DNA from 2 places in the Pseudomonas sp. RSB 5.4 genome. Region 2 is predicted to be linked to the other one. Evidence: riboswitches for the same ligand, from Rfam matches in the RefSeq annotation. Region 2 holds a riboswitch; the other holds the start of a gene.

Region 1 (9,416 bases), 1.4 Mb from region 2:
TCGACACCGGGGTCAGGTTCAGCGACTGAATCACTTCGCCGAACGGCTCGTCCTTGCGGCTCATGTGGAACATCTTGAGGATCGCCGACTCGGTGCGGTCGTCACCATCCTTCGCCCGGCCCTCGGCCTGAGCGATCCAGATCGACGCGCAGTCGTTGCGGATCGAGTGGTTGATGTACGCCGACAGCAACTGATACGCCGCCATCTTCTCGCGGCGCCCGGTGATCGAGCGGTGCACGATGAAGCTCTTGTTCAGGCGCATCAGGTCGCTGACAAAAGGCTTTTGCAGCAGGTTGTCACCGATCGCGATGCGTGGGGTCGGCAGGCCGGCGTGGTACACGGCATAGTTGACGAAGGCCGGGTCCATCACGATGTCGCGGTGGTTGGCGATAAACAGGTAGGCGCTGCCGGACTTGAATTGCTCGACACCGGTGTAGGTCACGCCATCAGTGGCGCGCTCGATGGTGTGGTCGACGTAAAACTCGACTTTGTCCTGCAAAGTGGCCACGGAGGTCACGTCGGCAAACTCACGACGCAGCCGATGGGCTATAAGTGGTTTGAGCATCCAGCCGAAGGCACCGGCAAAACGCGGGAAGCGGAAGTGGGTGAGGATATCTAGAAACGCCTTGTCGCCGAGCAGTCTTGCCAGTACCGCAGGTACTTCGCTGTCGTCGTAAGGTCGGATGGCATCGAATTCGCCCATCATGCTCTCTTGTTGGAAACGGCTAGGGTAAGTAAAGGTTTTGATCGAAAACCAACGGGGCACGGTCTGAAAAGGTAGCCAGACAAAAATAGCCCTGCAAATAGACCGGCGATTATACGCACAAGTCACCTGGGAGACCGCGATGCTGGAAAGCGCACTGTATGAATGTCCGTATTGTGGTGAAGAGGTTGAGACGACGGTGGACTTGTCCGGCGGAGATCAGACCTACATCGAGGACTGTCAGGTGTGTTGTCGACCGATCACGTTTGTCTTGCAGGTGCATGGCGAAGATTGGTTTCTGGAAGTCTTCAGCGAAAACGAGTGAGGGGGCGCCCATGCAGCGAATCTACGAGCCGGAAAACCTGATGGAAGGCGAGATGCTCAAGGGCATGCTCGCCAGTGAGGGCATCGAGGCGCACCTGGTGGGCCGGGATCTGCTGGGCGGCACCGGGGAATTGCCGATTTTCGGCCTGCTCGGCCTGTCGGTCGAAAACGACCAGGCCGAATACGCCCGCGAACTGATCACCGCGTACAATGCCGCGCTGCCGCTGCCCGGCGATGAACCGGAGAGCTTCCCCGGGACGCTGGTCTGTTAGGCTGACGTTCGTTTTATTTTTGAGTCGTGTTGCGCCATGTGTGGACGTTATGCCCTGTTTCGCTGGAACCGCGATTTCGCGGCCCTGCCCGGATTTCCCGCCGATCAGCAGGCGCAGTGGAACATTTCCCCCAATGATTCGGTGTTGATGCTGCGTGCCGAGGCCGACGGCCAACGCACCCTGGCCCGCGCCCGTTGGGGCCTGACGCCGCCGTGGCTGACCGATCTGTCGAAAACACCGGCGCATGCCCGGGCGGAAACGGTGGCCGAGCAACCGATGTTCCGCGAGGCGCTGCGCCTGCGTCGTTGTCTGTTGCCGGCCAACGGTTTCTACGAATGGCGCGGCAATCTGCGCAAGCGCCCGTACTGGCTGACGCCGGGGGAGGGCTCGTCGCTGTTTTTCGCGGCGATCTGGGAGGCGTATCCGGTGCAGGAGCAGGTGTGGCTGAGCACCGCCGTCATCACTCAGCCGGCGGCCAGTCAGCGCCGACCGTTGATTCTTGATGAGGCAGGGCAGGCGGCATGGCTCGATCCTGCGACGCCGCTGCATGTGCTGCAGGGCTTGCTTGCCAGTGAGCCCGCAGCGTTGCGCGAGCGGGTGTTGGCGAATCTGATCAATGATCCGAAGCTCAATGGGCCGGAATGCCTGACCCCGGGTTAAGTCAAAAGCCCCTCACCCTAACCCTCTCCCTGAGGGAGAGGGGACTGATTGGGGGATATTGACGAAATACACCGACTTGAACGCTCAGCTTTGAATCCATAATCGACTGGTTATTTCAGGTCAATGTATGACGGGAGACAGCTCGGTCAGTCCCCTCTCCCTTTGGGAGAGGGTTAGGGTGAGGGGTTTTTCGCTTTTCAGACCTTGAACTGATTGATCAACCGCCGCTGCTGCTCCGCCAATTTAGTCAGGCCGGCACTCGCCGAACTCGACTCATCCGCACCGCCCGCGACTTCATTCGCCACCTGACCGATATTGATCACGTTGCGGTTGATGTCATCGGCCACTGCGCTCTGCTCTTCAGCGGCACTGGCAATCTGCGTGTTCATGTCATTGATCACCGACACCGCCTGAGTAATCGTCTCCAGCGCCTCGGCCGCTTTCGCCGCGTGCTGCACGCTTTCGTCGGTGCGGTTCTGGCTGTCCTCCATGACTCGCACTACATCGCGGGTGCCCTGTTGCAGTTGCTGAATCATGCTCTGGATTTCTTCGGTGGCCTTCTGGGTCTTCTGCGCCAGATTGCGCACCTCGTCCGCCACCACGGCAAAGCCGCGACCCTGCTCGCCGGCCCGCGCCGCTTCGATCGCCGCGTTCAGCGCCAGCAGGTTGGTCTGCTCGGCGATCCCGCGAATCGCGGTGAGGATCGCGTTGATGTTTTCGCTGTCCTTGGCCAGCGTTTGCACCACGTCCACCGCTTTGCCGATTTCCAGCGCCAGCGCACCAATCGAGTTCGACGTATCACGGACGATCTGCATACCCTGACCGGCAGCCTGATCCGCATGGCTCGCTGCCTGAGCCGCTTGGGTAGCGTTGCGCGCCACGTCCTGCGCAGTGGCGGTCATTTCCTGCACCGCGGTGGCGACCTGATCGATCTCGGCCATTTGTTTCTGAATGCCGATGTTGGTGCGAATCGCGATGTCGGCAGTGTGCTCGGAGGAATCGCTGACGCTCTGCACCGACGTCACCACCTGCGTGATCATCGCCTGCAACTTGGCGAGGAAGGTGTTGAAGCCCTTGGCAATCGAGCCCAGTTCATCACTGCGATCACTGCTCAAACGACGGGTCAGATCGCCTTCACCTTTGGCAATGTCATCCAGCATGGCGACCATCTGCTTCAGTGGTCGGGCGATGCCGTGACCCACCAGCCAGATCACCAGCAGGCCGATGGCGGCGATGATCAGGCCGACCATGGCCATGCCGAAGGTGTCGGATTTGCGCTGTGCATCGAGATCGGCCTGGAGTTTTTGCAGATCGGCCATCACCGCGTTCAACGGCAGTTGCAGCATCAGCGTCCAGCGCGCGTCGGTCTGGCCGATGCCGAACGGCAGGTACAGTTCGATGCGGCCCTTGTCTTTGTTCACCGAGTAGGTGACTTCGCCGCGCTTGAGGTTGGCCATGTTGGCGATCTGCTCGGCGTCGAGGATGTCGCTGACTTTCTCGCCAAATTTGCTCGGGTCCTTGGTGTAGGCGACGATCCGGCCGTTGCCGCCGATCAGGGCCATTTGTCCGGCGCCGCCGTAAAGTTTCTGGTTGGCACCGAGGAGCATTTCCTGGATGAAGTTCACCGACAGGTCGGCGCCGACGATGCCCTGGAATGCGCCGTTGAGCATGATCGGTTCAATAAAGGAGGCGAGCATGACGATCTTGTCGCCGACCTTGTACGGCGCCGGATCGATCACGCAGGATTTCTTGCTCTCTTTCGAGCACAGGTAGTACTCGCTGGCCCGTACGCCAGTGGACAGGACTTTCTGGTCGTCGACGTCCGCCAGTTTGTCCAGGCCCAGGGTGCCGTCGTCATTGCGGAACCACCAGGGCAGGAAGCGCCCGTTGGCCGCGTCGATACCGACCACGCGGGTGCCGACGTAGGCCGCGTCATTGTGGTCCAGTGCGTTTTTTTTCCCAGCCGATGTAGGTGCCGAGAATCTTCGGATTCTGCTCGACGTTCTCCTTGATCAGGCTGATCAGTTGCTCGCGGCTGATGGTCAGTCGCGACTGGCCGTCGGCGCCCGGCGTGCCGAGCAGCGCGTTGACCCGCACCAGTCCGCCGGCAATCAGCAGCGGTGCTTCGAGTTCGCGCTGGATCTGGCTGACCTGAGTCTGCGCCAGCGAGGTCAGGCGTTGTTCGATGACTTGTTCGAACTGCGCCTGGGTGCGCTGTTGCACCATGTCTTGCGTGCGGGCACCGGAAAACAGCGCGTACAGCACCAGCGCGGCGACCACGCTGAGCACGATGGCGCCGGCCAGGGCGGCGACGGAAAACTGGATCGACTTGAACTTCATGGGAGCTCCGCACGCGAGAGGACGTCTGCGCTGTTGTATCGGCAGCAGGCATTGGGCCATGAGGGCCGTGCGAAGCAATGCGCGGCAGATGTCGCAAATGGATCAGTGTGCGGCGCAGCTGTGCAGGGCTTGCGCAGGCGTGTGAATTTTTTCCTACAGGGACGGCGGCCAATTTCTGAAAGTGCATGCAACGCGTCTGTTGTATCTGGCGTCGATACAATTGACCCCCTACGATACGCGACAGGTTTTCAGGGAGCTTTTGAATGAACAAGACATTGGTTGTAAGTGCACTGAGCGCAGCGCTGTTGCTGGCAGGTTGTCAGTCGGTCAACACCACCAGCGGCGGGGCCGTCGGTGTGGAGCGCAAGCAGTACATGTTCAGCATGCTGTCCTCGCAAGAGGTCGACCAGATGTATGCCCAGTCCTATCAGAAGACCGTTGGCGAGGCGTCGAGCAAAGGCGTGCTGGACAAGACCAGTCCGGAGGCCAAGCGGGTTCAGGCGATTGCCAACCGGCTGATCGCCCAGGCGCCGAACTTCCGTCCGGACGCGGCGCAGTGGCAATGGGAAGTCAATCTGATCAAGAGCGATGAGCTCAACGCCAACTGCGGCCCTGGCGGCAAGATCATTGTCTACACCGGGCTGATCGACAGCCTGAAACTGACCGACGATGAAATCGCCGCAGTCATGGGCCATGAAATCGCCCACGCCCTGCGCGAGCACGGTCGTGAAGCGATGTCCAAGGCTTATGGCATTGAAATGGCCAAGCAGGGTGCCGGTGCGTTGCTCGGTCTGGGTCAGGACAGCCTGGCGCTGGCCGACACCGTGGCCAACTACGGCATGACCTTGCCCAACAGCCGCGCCAACGAAAACGAAGCCGACCTGATCGGTCTGGAGCTGGCCGCTCGCGCCGGCTACAACCCGAACGCGGCGATCACCCTGTGGGACAAGATGAGCAAGGCTTCTGAAGGCGCACCGCCGGAATTCATGAGCACCCACCCGGCCTCGACCAGCCGGATCGCCTCGCTGCAGGCGGCGATTCCGAAGGTGATGCCGCTGTACGAAAAAGCGCCGAAGTCCTGAGTCCATCGCAGTTTCTGTGACTGATGGGATTTATTGTGGCGAGGGGATTTATCCCCGATGGGCTGCGGAGCAGCCCTAAACCTGTAACTACGGTATGTCTGACACTCTGAGACATCAGGTCTTGGGGGCGCTTCGCACCCCATCGGGGATAAATCCCCTCACCACAGGTCACAATGACAGGTCAGGAGGCCGGGTTAGATCCAGCCACTGCTCTGCATCGCCTTGTACACCGCAACGATCGCCAGAATGAAGAACGCCGAAGCGGCCAGGCGACGGATCAGGGTCAGCGGCAGTTTCTCCGCAGCAAAATTACCCGCCAATACCACCGGCACGTTGGCAATCAGCATGCCCGCCGTGGTGCCGATGATCACCAGCCACAGCTCCGGATATTGCGCCGCCAGCATCACGGTGGCGATCTGCGTCTTGTCACCGATTTCCGCAAGGAAGAACGCGATCAGCGTGGTCAGGAAGGGGCCGAACTTGCGTGCGGTGCTGGCTTCATCGTCGTCCATCTTGTCCGGGACCAACGTCCACAGCGCAGTGGCGGTAAAACTCGCGGCGAGAATCCAGTGCAGGACCGAGTCTGAGAAGAAGCTGCCGAACCAGGCGCCTACCGCACCGGCTGCTGCGTGGTTGGCCAGGGTCGCAGCGACAATACCGGCAATGATCGGCCAGGGTTTGCGAAAGCGAGCGGCGAGAATCAGCGCGAGCAGTTGCGTCTTGTCGCCGATTTCGGCCAAGGCAACGATTGCGGTGGGAACGAGTAACGAGTCCAGCATCAGGATTTTCCTAAGGGGCGGGTCGACACGGCTATGACACGTACAGCCTTCCCGCCCCGGGTAAGGTGTGCGTGTCATAGGTCTTGTCAAACCCTGCGATCCGTCTGGTGCGGACGCTTGGGTCGCATACGCCATGATCTGAGGATCAAGTATGTTGACGTATGCCGGACGAGCTTGGCGCTCGTGGGAGACTACTCCCCTAGGACGGAGCGGATTCTGCCTAGGCAGAATCCATTCGGCAAGTGCTAATTTTCAGCCGCGCTTGGCCCGGTAAATCCGGAAACCATTGCCTTCGGCCTTGATTGCACACACGCCCAGATGCTCTTCGATCAGTGGCTGATACTTCAGGAAGCTGTTCGCAACCAGGCGCAGTTCGCCGCCGTTTTTCAGATGTTTGGCCGCTTTTCGCAGCAAGTTCTCGGTAGCAAAATAATCGGTGTGCACGCCGACATGGAACGGCGGATTGCTCAGAATCGCGTTCAAACCCATCGGTGCAGCGTCGATGCCATCACCGGTCAGCACCTCGGCTTCCAGACCGTTGGCCGCCAATGTCAGGCGACTGCTGGCGGCGGCGAAGGCATCGACGTCGAGCAGGGTCACCTGATTGTGCGGATAGCGACGTTTGACCGCCGCGCCCAACACCCCGGCGCCACAACCGAAGTCCAGCAGGTGACCGCTCGGCAATTTGTCCAGATGCTCCAGCAGCAGGGCGCTGCCGCGGTCCAGTCGACCATGGCTGAACACGCCCGGCAGACTGATGACTTTCAACGGGCCTTCGGCCAGTGGCAGCTCATAAGTCTGCGCCAGGCTTTCCAGCGATTTGGCTTCGGGTGCATTGGCCACGGTGACTTGCCACAGTTGGCAGTGACGGGCGCTGTCGAGTTTGCGCGGCTTGCCGAACGGGTTGAGCTGCTTGGACGCCCCCTCGATACCGCTGCGTTTTTCCCCGACCAGAAACACCTCGCGCCCGGGCAGACGTGCGGCCACGGCATTGAGGATGTAATCGGTCAGATCCTTGGACTTGGGCAGAAACACCACGGCGCTGTCGAATTCGCGCTCCGGCACATTCACACCGAAATGGCTGCGACCTTCGAAGCGCGCATCGAGTGCCGCTTGATCGCCGGCATGCCAGCACCAGCCGAACGCATTGGGCAGGCGCCCGAGCAAATCGTCGGCAGGCAAACCGGCCAGCAACAGCGAACCCTGGAATAACTCGGCCTGACGAAGCAGTACTTCACTGCGCGGATCCATAACTGCTCCTTGAAAAAAAAGTGCCGCAGTTTATCAACTGACGACCCGCAGCGCTGTACCGCTGAAGAACGCCTGAGCGTTTTCGGTCAATTGGCCGACGATACGCTGCCGCGCTTCGCGACTGCCCCAGGCGTTGTGCGGGGTGACGATCAGCCGCGGAATATCCGCCGCAAGTAGCGGATTGCCGTTGACCGGCGGTTCGACACTCAACACATCAGTAGCCGCGCCGCCGAGGTGACCGTTGCGCAGGGCATCGGCCAAGGCTTGCTCGTCGATCAAACCACCGCGAGCGGTGTTGACCACAAACGCGCCGGGTTTCATCGATGCCAGCTCGCGGGCGCCGATGAAGTGCCGGGTGTGTTCGTTGAGCGGGCAGTGCAGGGTCAGGGCATCGATCTGCGGCAGCAGTTCGGCCAGTGGCAGACGATCCGGGCGCGCCGGGCGGCCCGGAATCTGTCCGAGCAATACACGCATGCCGAATGCTTCGGCCAGGCGCGCGACCGCACCGCCGAGTTCACCGTGACCGAGCAGACCGAGGGTTTTGCCTTCCAGTTCGACAATCGGGTAGTCGAGCAGGCAGAACTGTCTGGCCTGCTGCCAGCGACCCTCGCCGACGGCTTTCTGATAATCCGCCAGGCGGGTGGCGAGGTTGAGCAGCAACATGATCGTGTGCTGCGCCACCGACGGCGTGCCGTAACCCTGACAGTTGCACACGGTGATGCCATGGGCGCAGGCCGCGTCCAGATCGACGTTGTTGGTGCCGGTGGCGGTGATCAGGATCAGTTGCAGATCCGGGTTGGCGGCCATCGCGGCGGCGTCGATGCGGATCTTGTTGGTGATCGCCACGCTGGCACCGTGCAGGCGCTCGCTGACCTGTTCAGGCAAGGTCTGAGCGAACAGTTGCAGAGCGCTGAAGCAGGCGCGCAACGGGCTGAGGTCGAGATCGCCGAGATCCAGAGACGGGTGATCGAGGAATACGGCGCGGCGCGGGTTCGTCATCAACTGTACCTTTTGTGCTTGGAACGGAAGGCGTAATCTGCCGAGCCTACCAGATGAAACAAATGGTTACGCACAGCGCCCGCAATACTCTGTGGCGAGGGAGCTTGCTCCCGCTGGGCTGCGAAGCAGACCCAAACCCATTCACCGTACTGTGTCAGGCACACCGGTGTTTCAGGTTTTACGACTGCTGCGCAGCCGAGCGGGAGCAAGCTCCCTCGCCACAGGGTTTGAGCCAGTTGATGAATTGTTTTTACTCATTAAAGAGGAGCCCCCATGTACTGGACCGAGTTCTTGACCGTTGCACTGATCCACCTGTTGGCCGTGGCCAGCCCCGGCCCGGACTTTGCCGTGGTGGTGCGCGAGAGCGTGACCCATGGTCGTCGCGCCGGCACCTGGACCGCGCTGGGTGTGGGCACGGCGATTTTCCTGCACGTGGGCTATTCGCTGCTGGGCATCGGCCTGATCGTGTCGCAGTCGATCGTGCTGTTCAACGCCTTGAAATGGGCTGCGGCGGCGTACCTGCTGTACATCGGCTTCAAGGCTTTGCGCGCGCAGCCGGCGAAAACCGTCACCGATGACTTGCACAAGGAAGCCGGCGTGCGCACCGCTCGCGGCGCCTTCACTTCGGGTTTCGTCACCAACGGCCTGAACCCGAAAGCCACGCTGTTCTTCCTCTCCCTGTTCACCGTGGTGATCAACCCGCACACGCCGCTGGCGGTGCAGGCCGGTTACGGGGTTTATCTGGCGGTCGCGACGGCTGTCTGGTTTTGCCTGGTGGCGATGCTGTTCAGCCAGCAGCGCGTGCGCGCCGGTTTTGCCCGCATGGGCCACTGGTTCGACCGCACCATGGGCGCAGTGCTGATCGCGATCGGCGTGAAACTCGCCTTCACCGAGATGCACTAAGAGCTGAAACCCGATCAAACTGTGGGAGCGAGCTTGCTCGCGAAGGCGTCGGATCAGTCGATATCACAGGTGACTGGAAGATTGCTTTCGCGAGCAAGCTCGC
Region 2 (9,416 bases):
AGCGAAGGCTACACCCTCGACTGGTTGCAGGATGGGGCCAGCGCCCTGCACGCCCTGCGCAGTGAGAGCTTCGACTTGCTGCTGCTCGACCTCGGTCTGCCACGGCTCGACGGCCTGACGCTGCTGCAACGCTTGCGCGGCGAGCAACAGGACTTGCCGGTGCTGATCCTCACCGCCCGCGACGGCACCGCCGAACGCATCGCCGGGCTGGATGCCGGCGCCGACGACTACCTGATCAAACCGTTCGACGTCGATGAACTGAAAGCACGGATTCGCGCGTTGCTGCGCCGCAGTCAGGGCCGTGCGCAACCGGTGCTCGAACATGCCGGCGTGTGCCTTGATCCGGTCACGCAGCAGGTCACCTGGCACGGCACCGACGTGGTGGTGACGCCGATGGAATATCAACTGCTGCATCAACTGATGGCCCGCCCCGGCAAGGTCGTCACCCGCGAACGTCTGTCCCGGGCGCTGTATGGCTGGCAGGACCGGGTCGAGAGCAACACCCTTGAAGTGCTGATCCACAACCTGCGCAAAAAACTTTCGAGCGAGTTGATCCGCACCGTGCGCGGTGTCGGCTATGTGGTGGAGCTCAAGCCATGATTTCCATACGTGCGCGGATTCTGGTGCCGGTGCTGATTCTGGTATTGATCGGCGATCTGCTGATCAGTTGGCTGGTGCTGCGCGACAGTCACCATGAAATCGAAGAGGTCTACGATGCCCAACTGGCGCAAAGTGCGCGCCTGCTGCAAGGCGTACTGGCCCAGCGCGCGCCGGGCGACAACGACTGGAGCCGGCTCTATCAGGCCTTCGATGAAGCGATGAGCCGGGTCGGCGACGGCGAGGCTGCGCACCCATACGAAACCCGTCTGACCTTTCAGGTCTGGCGCAGCGACGGCCAATTGCTGGTGCGCTCGGCTGAAGCCCCGGAGCTTGCGGCGCCGCCCACCACCCTCGGCTCCCATGACCTGATAGAGAACGGCCGCGACTGGTGTGCGTTCCTGCTCAAGGATCCGCAACAGGGGCTGCTGATCTGGGTCGGCGAGCGTGACGACATCCGTCAGGACCTGATCGAGCGCATCGTCGGCCACACGCTGTGGCCGAGCCTTATCGGCGTCCCGCTGCTGGCCGCGCTGATCTGGCTGACCATCGGTTGGGGCCTGCAACCGCTGCGCGCGATGGCGCAGAGCATTCGCGGACGTGACACCGAAACCCTGAAACCGCTGCACCTCAGCCCCCTGCCCCACGATCTGGAGCCGATGCAGACGGCGCTCAATCGTCTGCTGCAACAGATCGACAATCTGCTGGCGCGGGAGCGGCGCTTCATTGCCGACGCCGCCCATGAGCTGCGCACACCGCTGGCGATCCTGCGGATCCACGCGCAAAACGCGCAACTGGCGGCGACCCCGCAACAACGCGAAGAGGCGCTGGAGTATCTGGTCAGCGCGGTGGATCGGGCGACGCGTATCGCCAGTCAATTGTTGACCATGGCGCGCATCGAACCACACCTGGCCAATCCCGAAACCCGCACCGTGGAACTGACCGAACTGGTGCGCGAAGAACTCGCCGAACTGGCACCGCTGGCCCTGGAAAAAGACGTCGAACTGATCCTCGACAGCGACCACCACTGCCCGGTCGACACTGACCCGGTGGCCCTCGCCATCGCCTTGCAGAACCTGGTGACCAACGCCCTGAACTTCGCCCCGCCGGGCAGCGAGGTGCGGGTCCAGGTGCAACCGCAGGCGGGCGGCGCGGTGTACATCAGCGTCGAGGACGCCGGCCCCGGTATCAACGAGCAGGAATACGCGCGGCTGTTCGAGCGTTTCTACAGCCACGGCCACGGTAACGGCGCGGGACTGGGGCTGGCGATCGTGCAGATGATCGTCAGCAAGATCGGCAGCACGCTGCAGCTGTACAACCGGCCGCAGGGCGGGTTGTGTGCGGAGTTACGGATCAATGAGGCCCCCTTGGCTTAGCGCTGCTCACGTCAGATTGAAACGCTGCGTGAAGATTCGCTGTGGCGAGGGAGCTTGCTCCCGCTGGACTGCGCAGCAGGCCTTCTGATGTTCGGCAACGAAAGGGCCGCTTCGCGACCCGGCGGGAGCAAGCTCCCTCGCCACAGAGTCTTGCGTTTATTGATCGTCTCGATGTTTTTGACAGATTTTTCATGTTTGGCTGGTATGCTGCCAGCCCTCGTTGGGGAGTAGCCTGTTTCCGAGTCCCTCGGAAGCGTTCGTATCAACATTCTCGGCAACATGCCGTGGTACGAACACCTTTTGGTTGGTGAGACCGACGACACATCCATGCCTAAAGTCGGGCGTGTGGTTGTGTCGTTGACTCATAGCCCGACTGGAAGTGTGCCCCCGTGAATCCTGTTTCCCTCATATTCCTCGCTCTGGCCATGTCCACGGACGCGTTCGCCGCGGCCATCGGCAAAGGCTCCAGCCTGCACAAACCACGTCTGACCGAAGCACTGCGCACCGGCCTGATCTTCGGCGTGATCGAAGCCATCACCCCGATCATCGGCTGGCTGATCGGTCAGGCCGCCACCCGCTGGGTGGCCGAATGGGACCACTGGATCGCCTTCACCCTGCTGGTGATCCTCGGTCTGCACATGATCTACAACGGCCTGAAACACGAAGACGAGGAAGAAGAAAAGCCCGGCCAGCATTCGTTCCTGATTCTGGCAGTCACCGCGTTCGCCACCAGCATTGACGCCCTCGCAGTCGGCGTCGGCCTGGCGTTTGTCGACGTGAATATCTGGGTGGCGGCAGCGGCCATCGGCGTGGCAACCATGACCATGGTGACCATCGGCGTGATGCTCGGCCGGGTACTCGGCGCAGTGGTTGGCAAGCGTGCGGAAATCGTCGGTGGCGTGGTGCTGATGATCGTCGGCGCGACCATTCTGTACGAGCACTTGTCAGCCTGATTCAGGCGCGGATCAGCGCCGCCAGTGTCATCGCGTTGCCCAACGCGGCGCCACTGGCGGTGTTGTCGAAGATGCACCAGACGCTGGTGCCTTCAGCAGCGCAGAGCTGCATGTTCTGCGCAAGCTGCTGCAGATAAGGCAGCTCATAAGCACTGTGATAAATCCGTGGCGCGCCATGCAGTCGCCAATAGCGCACACCCGCCCAGCCCTGCGCCGAGACATCGCTACTGATTCGCGATGGATCGACCATGACCTGGGCAATCCGATACGCCTGCAGCATCGGCTCCGCCATCACCCACGATTCATGCCGTGGCTCCAACACCACATCACCCGCGAATCGTTGGCGCAACGCCACGAAAAACGCTTCTGCACGTGCCGGCTCAAAGGCCAGCGACGGCGGCAGTTGCACCAGCAAGCATCCCAGCCGATCGGCCAAGCCCTCGCACTGCCCGAGAAACTCATCCAGCGCTCGCTCACAGTTTTGCAGACGCAATTCATGAGTAATCTGCTTCGGCACCTTCACTGAAAAACGAAAGCCTGGCGGCACCGAATCCGCCCAGCGCGCATAGGTCTGACGCCGATGCGGGCGATAGAACGAGCTGTTGATTTCCACACATTCGAGCCGCGCCGCATAACGCTGCAGATGCGTGCCCTCGGCCGGAAACTGCGGCCAATACTCACGCCCCAGACTCCAGCCTGCGCAACCGATGAACATCAAAAAAGCACCTTCGCCGCTTCGCGCATAAAAATCTCCACGGTCTTCGTTCACAAACTTGGGATTCGACGAAACACCTGTGGGAGCTGGCTTGCCAGCGAAGGCGTCGACACATCCACAATCGCTGCGCCTGACACACCGCCTTCGCGAGCAAGCCCGCTCCCACAATTTCGGCGGCGTTCACAGATTGGGGGTACGACGAAACACCTGTGGGAGCTGGCTTGCCAGCGAAGGCGTCGACACATCCACAACTTCTGCACCTGACACAGCGCCTTCGCGAGCAAGCCCGCTCCCACAATTTCGGCGGCGTTCACAGATTGGGGGGACGACGAAATACCTGTGGGAGCTGGCTTGCCAGCGAAGGCGTCGACACATCCACAACTTCTGCACCTGACACAGCGCTTTCGCGAGCAAGCCCACTCCCACAGGTTTCAGCGGCGTTCACAGATTTGGGGCACGGCGAAGCTCCTATGCGGTTATTTTTTGCCTGGAAGGACGCTCGCCAGCACCTGCTTGGCGGCTTGCACGATGACGCCCGCCTCGTCCGGGTCGCCCTTGAGCAGGGTCGTGGCAAATTTCTTCGCCTGTTGGAGCGTGATGTGCGGCGGCAACGGCGGTACGTTGGGATCGGTCTTGAACTCGATCAGCACCGGCACCTCCGAAGCCAATGCCTGCTCCCAAGCGGCGGCAACGTCCTCTTCGCGGTCGACGAAAATCCCTTTCAGGCCGATGGAAATGGCGAACAGGTGATACGGCACGTCGGGGATGCTTTGCGAGGCTTCGAACTTCGGATCGCCCTCCATCACCCGCTGTTCCCAAGTGACCTGATTCAGATCCTCGTTGTTGAACACCGCGCAGATCCACTTCGGACTGTCCCACTGGCGCCAGTATTTGGCGACGGTGATCAGCTCGGCCATGTTGTTCATCTGCATCGCGCCATCCCCCACCAGGGCAATCACCGCGCGCTCGGGATGGGCGAACTTGGCGGCAATCGCGTACGGCACGGCAGCCCCCATCGAAGCCAGTCCGCCGGACAGCGAACACTGCATGCCCCGGCGGATTTTCAGGTCACGGGCGTACCAGTTGGCGCAGGAGCCCGAATCGCTGGTGATGATTGCCTGATCCGGCAGACGCGGTGACAGTTCATACACCACCCGCTGTGGATTGATCGGTGTGGCTTTGGCCATGGCACGCTTTTCCAGGGTCTTTTCCCAGCTGCCGCGCCAGCCTTCGATCTTTTTGCGCCACTTGCGCGAGGTCTTCTGTTCGAGCAACGGCAGCAACGCAGCAAGGGTTTCGGCGGAGTCACCAACCAGATTGACCTCCATCGGATAACGCAGGCTGAGCATGTCGGGTTGCAGGTCGATCTGCACGCCGCGCGCCTGACCTTCCTTGGGCAGAAATTCGGCATAGGGGAAACCCGAGCCAATCATCAGCAAGGTGTCGCATTCGTTCATCATCTTGTAGCTCGGTTCGGTGCCCAGCAGACCAATGCTGCCGGTGACCCACGGCAAATCGTCCGGCAGCGCAGCCTTGCCGAGCAACGCCTTGGCGACCCCGGCACCGAGTTTTTCCGCGATGGCGATCACTTCATCCGTCGCCTGCAACGCGCCGGCGCCCACCAGAATCGCAACCTTTTCACCGCTGTTCAGAACGTCGGCGGCGCGCTGCAGATCCGCCTCGTAGGGCAGCACTTTCGGCTTGGTGTAACCGACGCCAGAGTGCGCGGTGCCATGCGCCCGCGCCGGTGGTTCGTACTCAAGATCCTGCAAATCATTGGGCAGGATTATCGCTGTCACCCGCCGCTCGCCAACCGCTGTGCGCACGGCGCGGTCGAGCAGATGTCGTACTTGCGACGGCGCCGACGCCTGCTGCACAAAAGCCCCGGCCACATCCTTGAACATCGAGACCAGGTCCAGCTCCTGCTGGTAATGGCTGCCAAGTGCGGTGCGCGCCTGCTGACCAACAATCGCCAGCACCGGTTGGTGATCCATGCGGGCGTCGTACAGCCCGGTAATCAAGTGCGTAGCGCCGGGGCCTGAAGTGGCAATGCACACACCTAGTTCGCCCGTGAACTTGGCATGGGCCGAAGCCATGAACGCGGCCATTTCTTCGTGCCGGGCCTGAACGAATTCGATCTTGCCATTGGCTCGGGCGAGCGCGCCGAACACGCCATTGATGCCGTCTCCCGGATAACCAAAAATCCGCGTGACGCCCCATTGGCTGAGCCGCTCAACCAGAAAATCTCCCACTGTCGTCGTCATCTCGTTCCTCGCCTGTCACCGATGCATGAAGCCTTCCCGGCGAAACATCCGCCGGGAAGTACAAAGGTCTGGACAGCCGGGAAGAGCGCGAAGTTTCGATTGTTTTTGCCATTAGCCAGTGGCGACGGGTACAACCTGCGACCACTCGGCCTCATCGATTTGAGCAAGACTCAGGTGCGCCGTCTCCTTCAGAAGAAACGAGCATAGCGCCACGATACCCAGCGCAACCGCGCCGTAAACCGCCACCCCGAAGGCGTTGTGATTGTTGGCGATCAGAATCGCTGTGGCCGCACTTGAAGCGGTCCCGCCGCCCAGCGCCGCACCGATCTGATAAGCCGCCGACATCCCCGAATAACGCATGTGTCGCGGAAACTGTTCAGCCAGAAACGCCGGAATAGGCCCCTGCGTCGCGCCCATGAACGCACCGATGGCGATGTAGGCAGCGGTAGAAATCAGCAGACTCTTGAGGCCGACCAGCGGGAAAAACGCAAAGAAGCCGAGAGCCATGATCACCGCGCCGAGGATCATCACCTGGCGGCGGCCGATCCGGTCGGACAGCAAGGCAAACAACGGCGCGGTGATCACGATGGCGATCGACAGCGACAAGTCGAATACCAGCGCATCGGTACTGCCATAGCCCAATTGAGTGGCATACGACAGAAAGAACGTGCTGCCGATGTAGGCGATGGTCACGTAGCCGAAAGCGATGCCGGTGCACAACAGCATGGCTCTGGGCCGCGCACGCAGCGCTTCAAGCAGCGGCATGCGCACGTGGGCCTGCGGTTCGGCGGGTTGTTCAAGCGGTTTGTGCAGGCGCGCATACAGACCGATCAGCACCAGCACCCCACCGAGCCAGAATGGAATGCGCCAGGCAAATCCGGCCAGGTCATCGTGTGATGCGACACTGACAATCGCGAACACCCCGGCACCGAGAATCCCGCCGATACCGATGCCCATGCTGGTGAAACTGCCCCACAGCCCACGTCGCCCGGGCGGCGCCGACTCGATGCCGAACAGCGCCGCACCGCCCCACTCGCCACCGGCGGCGAAACCCTGCACCAGTCTGAGCAGCACCAGCAACACCGGCGCGCCCGCACCAAGGGTTGCATAGCCCGGCAGGCACCCGATCAACAGCGTGCTCAGGCCCATCAACAGCAGCGTGATCACCAGCATTTTCTGCCGGCCGAGTTTGTCACCGTAATGCCCGAACACCATGCCGCCAAGGGGCCGGGCGAAGAACCCGGCGCCAAAGGCGCCGAAGGCCACCAGGGTCGCGGTCAGTGGAGCCATCTGCGGAAAAAACACTTGGGGAAACACCAGCGCGGCGGCGGTGCCGTATATCACGAAGTCATAGAACTCCAGGGCGGTGCCCATGCCGGAGACGAAAAACGTCCTCAGCGCTGACGGGGAACCGCTCTTGCGATCAATCTCGGTAGCCATGTGCATTGCTCGTTTTGTTTTTATTGGAGGCCGCGATTCAGAAACGCAGATAGCCGTTTCGGGCGAGCTGTTTGGGGTTGCCGGCGGCGTATTCGAGGACGCTGTTCTCGGTGTCGATGCCGATGGTCAGCAGAGTCTCCCAGCGTTCGGTCGCCGGCATGCTCAGATCCGGGTGGAAGCAGATCGGCGCGTCTTCACCCGCCTCGCCACACATGGCGTCTGCCCGATGGCTCAGGTTGCCACTGGCCATGTTTTGCAGCGCCGCGTTGACGTGATCGAAACGCGCGTACGTCGTCGAGGCATCCGGTGTGCGCTCGCCGAGGCTCAGTTCGGGATCGAGGAAGTGGTTGGTGTGGGTGATCCAGCCCTCGGCATCGGGCCGCACCACTGCGGTGAATGCTGGCGACATTTCAATGCTCACCGCACGCGGGCTTGAGTCCTCGCGGGAGAACACGGTCAGCACCGTGGAGGCGCTGACCCGCGCTGAACGCGCCAGCGCAATCGCTTCGTCAACGCTGCTGGCTTCTTCAAGGATGCGCCGGGCAATCGCATGTACCGGCACCCCGGCAGATCCATTGTCACTGACGTGATGCAGGATGTTGAAGTGAAGGCCCAGCCCGGCGCTGTTGACGCCGATCTTGCCGAGCATGCCGAACTCGGTGAACAGTTTGACCGTCATGCCCGCGGCCGTAGTCAGCTGCAGAATCAGCCCGTTGGGCACCAGCGAATCGTGCCAGTCCCAGGTCTGGATGCTGCGCGGCGCCAGTGCGCCGTGGGGGGCGAACACGGCGGTCGAGCACTCGCCTTCGGTGGACGCCGGCATTACTGCGAGGATCTCGGTACGGGCATTCAGGCTGGCGAGCTGCCAAAGCGGCACCCCGGCACCTTCAGCAGTGGCGACGAGCTCTTCGGCGAGGCTCGGGCACCAGCCTTGGAGGGTTTGCAGACTGGCTTCACCGATGGCCTGCACCTGTGCCAGGGGAACACCGACCTGATTGAAGAAATCCAGATAAAGCGCCACCGTCTGGCGGATCTGCGCGGCCCAGGTAGTGCCAATCTGCTGCCCGCGAGTCTGCGGGTTACGGGTGTCGGTGACGAAGCAATGAACATTCACGAAAAAATTTCCTTGTTGTCGTTTTGAAGGGCTGCCGTCACGGTTTACGGCGGTAGATTTCGCGACCGGCGAACCAGGTGTTGAGCACCTGGGTGTCGCGCAGAGCGGCGGGCTCGACCGTGAACACATCGCGGTCGAGGACGATCATGTCGGCCTGCTTGCCGGGCTTGAGCGAACCGATCTGGTCTTCAAGGCGCAGCACCTTGGCCGCGTTGAGGGTGTAGGCCTGGAACATGACTTGGCGGTCGATGTCTTCGGCGGCGTTGAGCACGCCTTTCGGGCCTTTGCGGCTGACGGCCTGATAGATCGCCTTCCACGGCTCCGGGGTAGTGATCGGCCAGTCGCTGGCACCGGCGATGGTCGCGCCGTTCTTCAACAGCGAGCGCGCCGGATAGGTGTACATGAAGGCCATCGCGCTGACGTAAGGCTTGACCAGGTCCATGCTCGACTCATCGGCGGCAGCCCAGAACATCTGCATCGAGGCGATGACATTCAGCGCCTTGAAACGAGCGAACTCCTTGGGATTGACCATTTGCAGGTGAGTGATCGAATGGGCGATGCCACTCTGACGATCCTTGCGCGCCTGCTCGATGCCGTTAAGCGACGCACGCACCGCGCGGTCACCGATGGCGTGGATGTGCACCAGCCAGCCGCGCGCATCGGCAGCGCTGACCAGCTCGCCGAAGTGCGCCGGGTCGATCAGCAGCTCACCGGTCTTTTTCGAGTTGCGGTACGGCTCGAGCATCGCCGCGCTTTGCGCCGGCACTTCGGCCACGCCGTCAGCGAAAATCTTGATCCCCGGCAAGGTCAGATTGCTGACTCCGAGGAACTGTTGGCGCACCTTGTCCAGCTCATCGAGGTCGGCCGGTCTGGCCTTGGAATCCGCCATCAACAGCGCCGCGACGTGGGCGGTGAGTTCGCCGTTTTCCGAGAGTTTTTTGTAGGTCGGCAACACAC

Evidence for each region. A riboswitch is a leader RNA that binds a small molecule or an ion and turns the genes downstream of it on or off. The one in region 2 is predicted to bind manganese.
Region 1: linked by a shared signal. The riboswitch ahead of V9L13_RS15705 (TMEM165/GDT1 family protein) and the one ahead of mntP (manganese efflux pump MntP) in region 2 are both predicted to bind manganese.

What each region holds. Positions count from the first base shown of each region.
Region 1 is NZ_CP146986.1:3,490,841-3,500,256, reverse strand. Features, by position in the region: gene V9L13_RS15735 (1-acyl-sn-glycerol-3-phosphate acyltransferase) at 1-703, opposite strand, end outside; gene V9L13_RS15730 (CPXCG motif-containing cysteine-rich protein) at 846-1,028, shown strand; gene V9L13_RS15725 (DUF2007 domain-containing protein) at 1,039-1,299, shown strand; gene V9L13_RS15720 (SOS response-associated peptidase) at 1,336-1,959, shown strand; partial or broken gene V9L13_RS15715 (methyl-accepting chemotaxis protein) at 2,157-4,299, opposite strand; gene V9L13_RS15710 (M48 family metallopeptidase) at 4,563-5,381, shown strand; gene V9L13_RS15705 (TMEM165/GDT1 family protein) at 5,576-6,160, opposite strand; yybP-ykoY riboswitch at 6,250-6,372, opposite strand; gene V9L13_RS15700 (class I SAM-dependent methyltransferase) at 6,413-7,411, opposite strand; gene V9L13_RS15695 (2-hydroxyacid dehydrogenase) at 7,445-8,410, opposite strand; gene V9L13_RS15690 (LysE family transporter) at 8,684-9,313, shown strand.
Region 2 is NZ_CP146986.1:2,081,902-2,091,317, forward strand. Features, by position in the region: gene V9L13_RS09105 (response regulator) at 1-600, shown strand, start outside; gene V9L13_RS09110 (ATP-binding protein) at 597-1,973, shown strand; yybP-ykoY riboswitch at 2,184-2,356, shown strand; gene mntP (manganese efflux pump MntP) at 2,363-2,926, shown strand; gene V9L13_RS09120 (DUF72 domain-containing protein) at 2,928-3,641, opposite strand; gene V9L13_RS09125 (thiamine pyrophosphate-requiring protein) at 4,118-5,905, opposite strand; gene V9L13_RS09130 (MFS transporter) at 6,017-7,345, opposite strand; gene V9L13_RS09135 (C45 family peptidase) at 7,383-8,459, opposite strand; gene V9L13_RS09140 (amidohydrolase) at 8,497-9,416, opposite strand, start outside.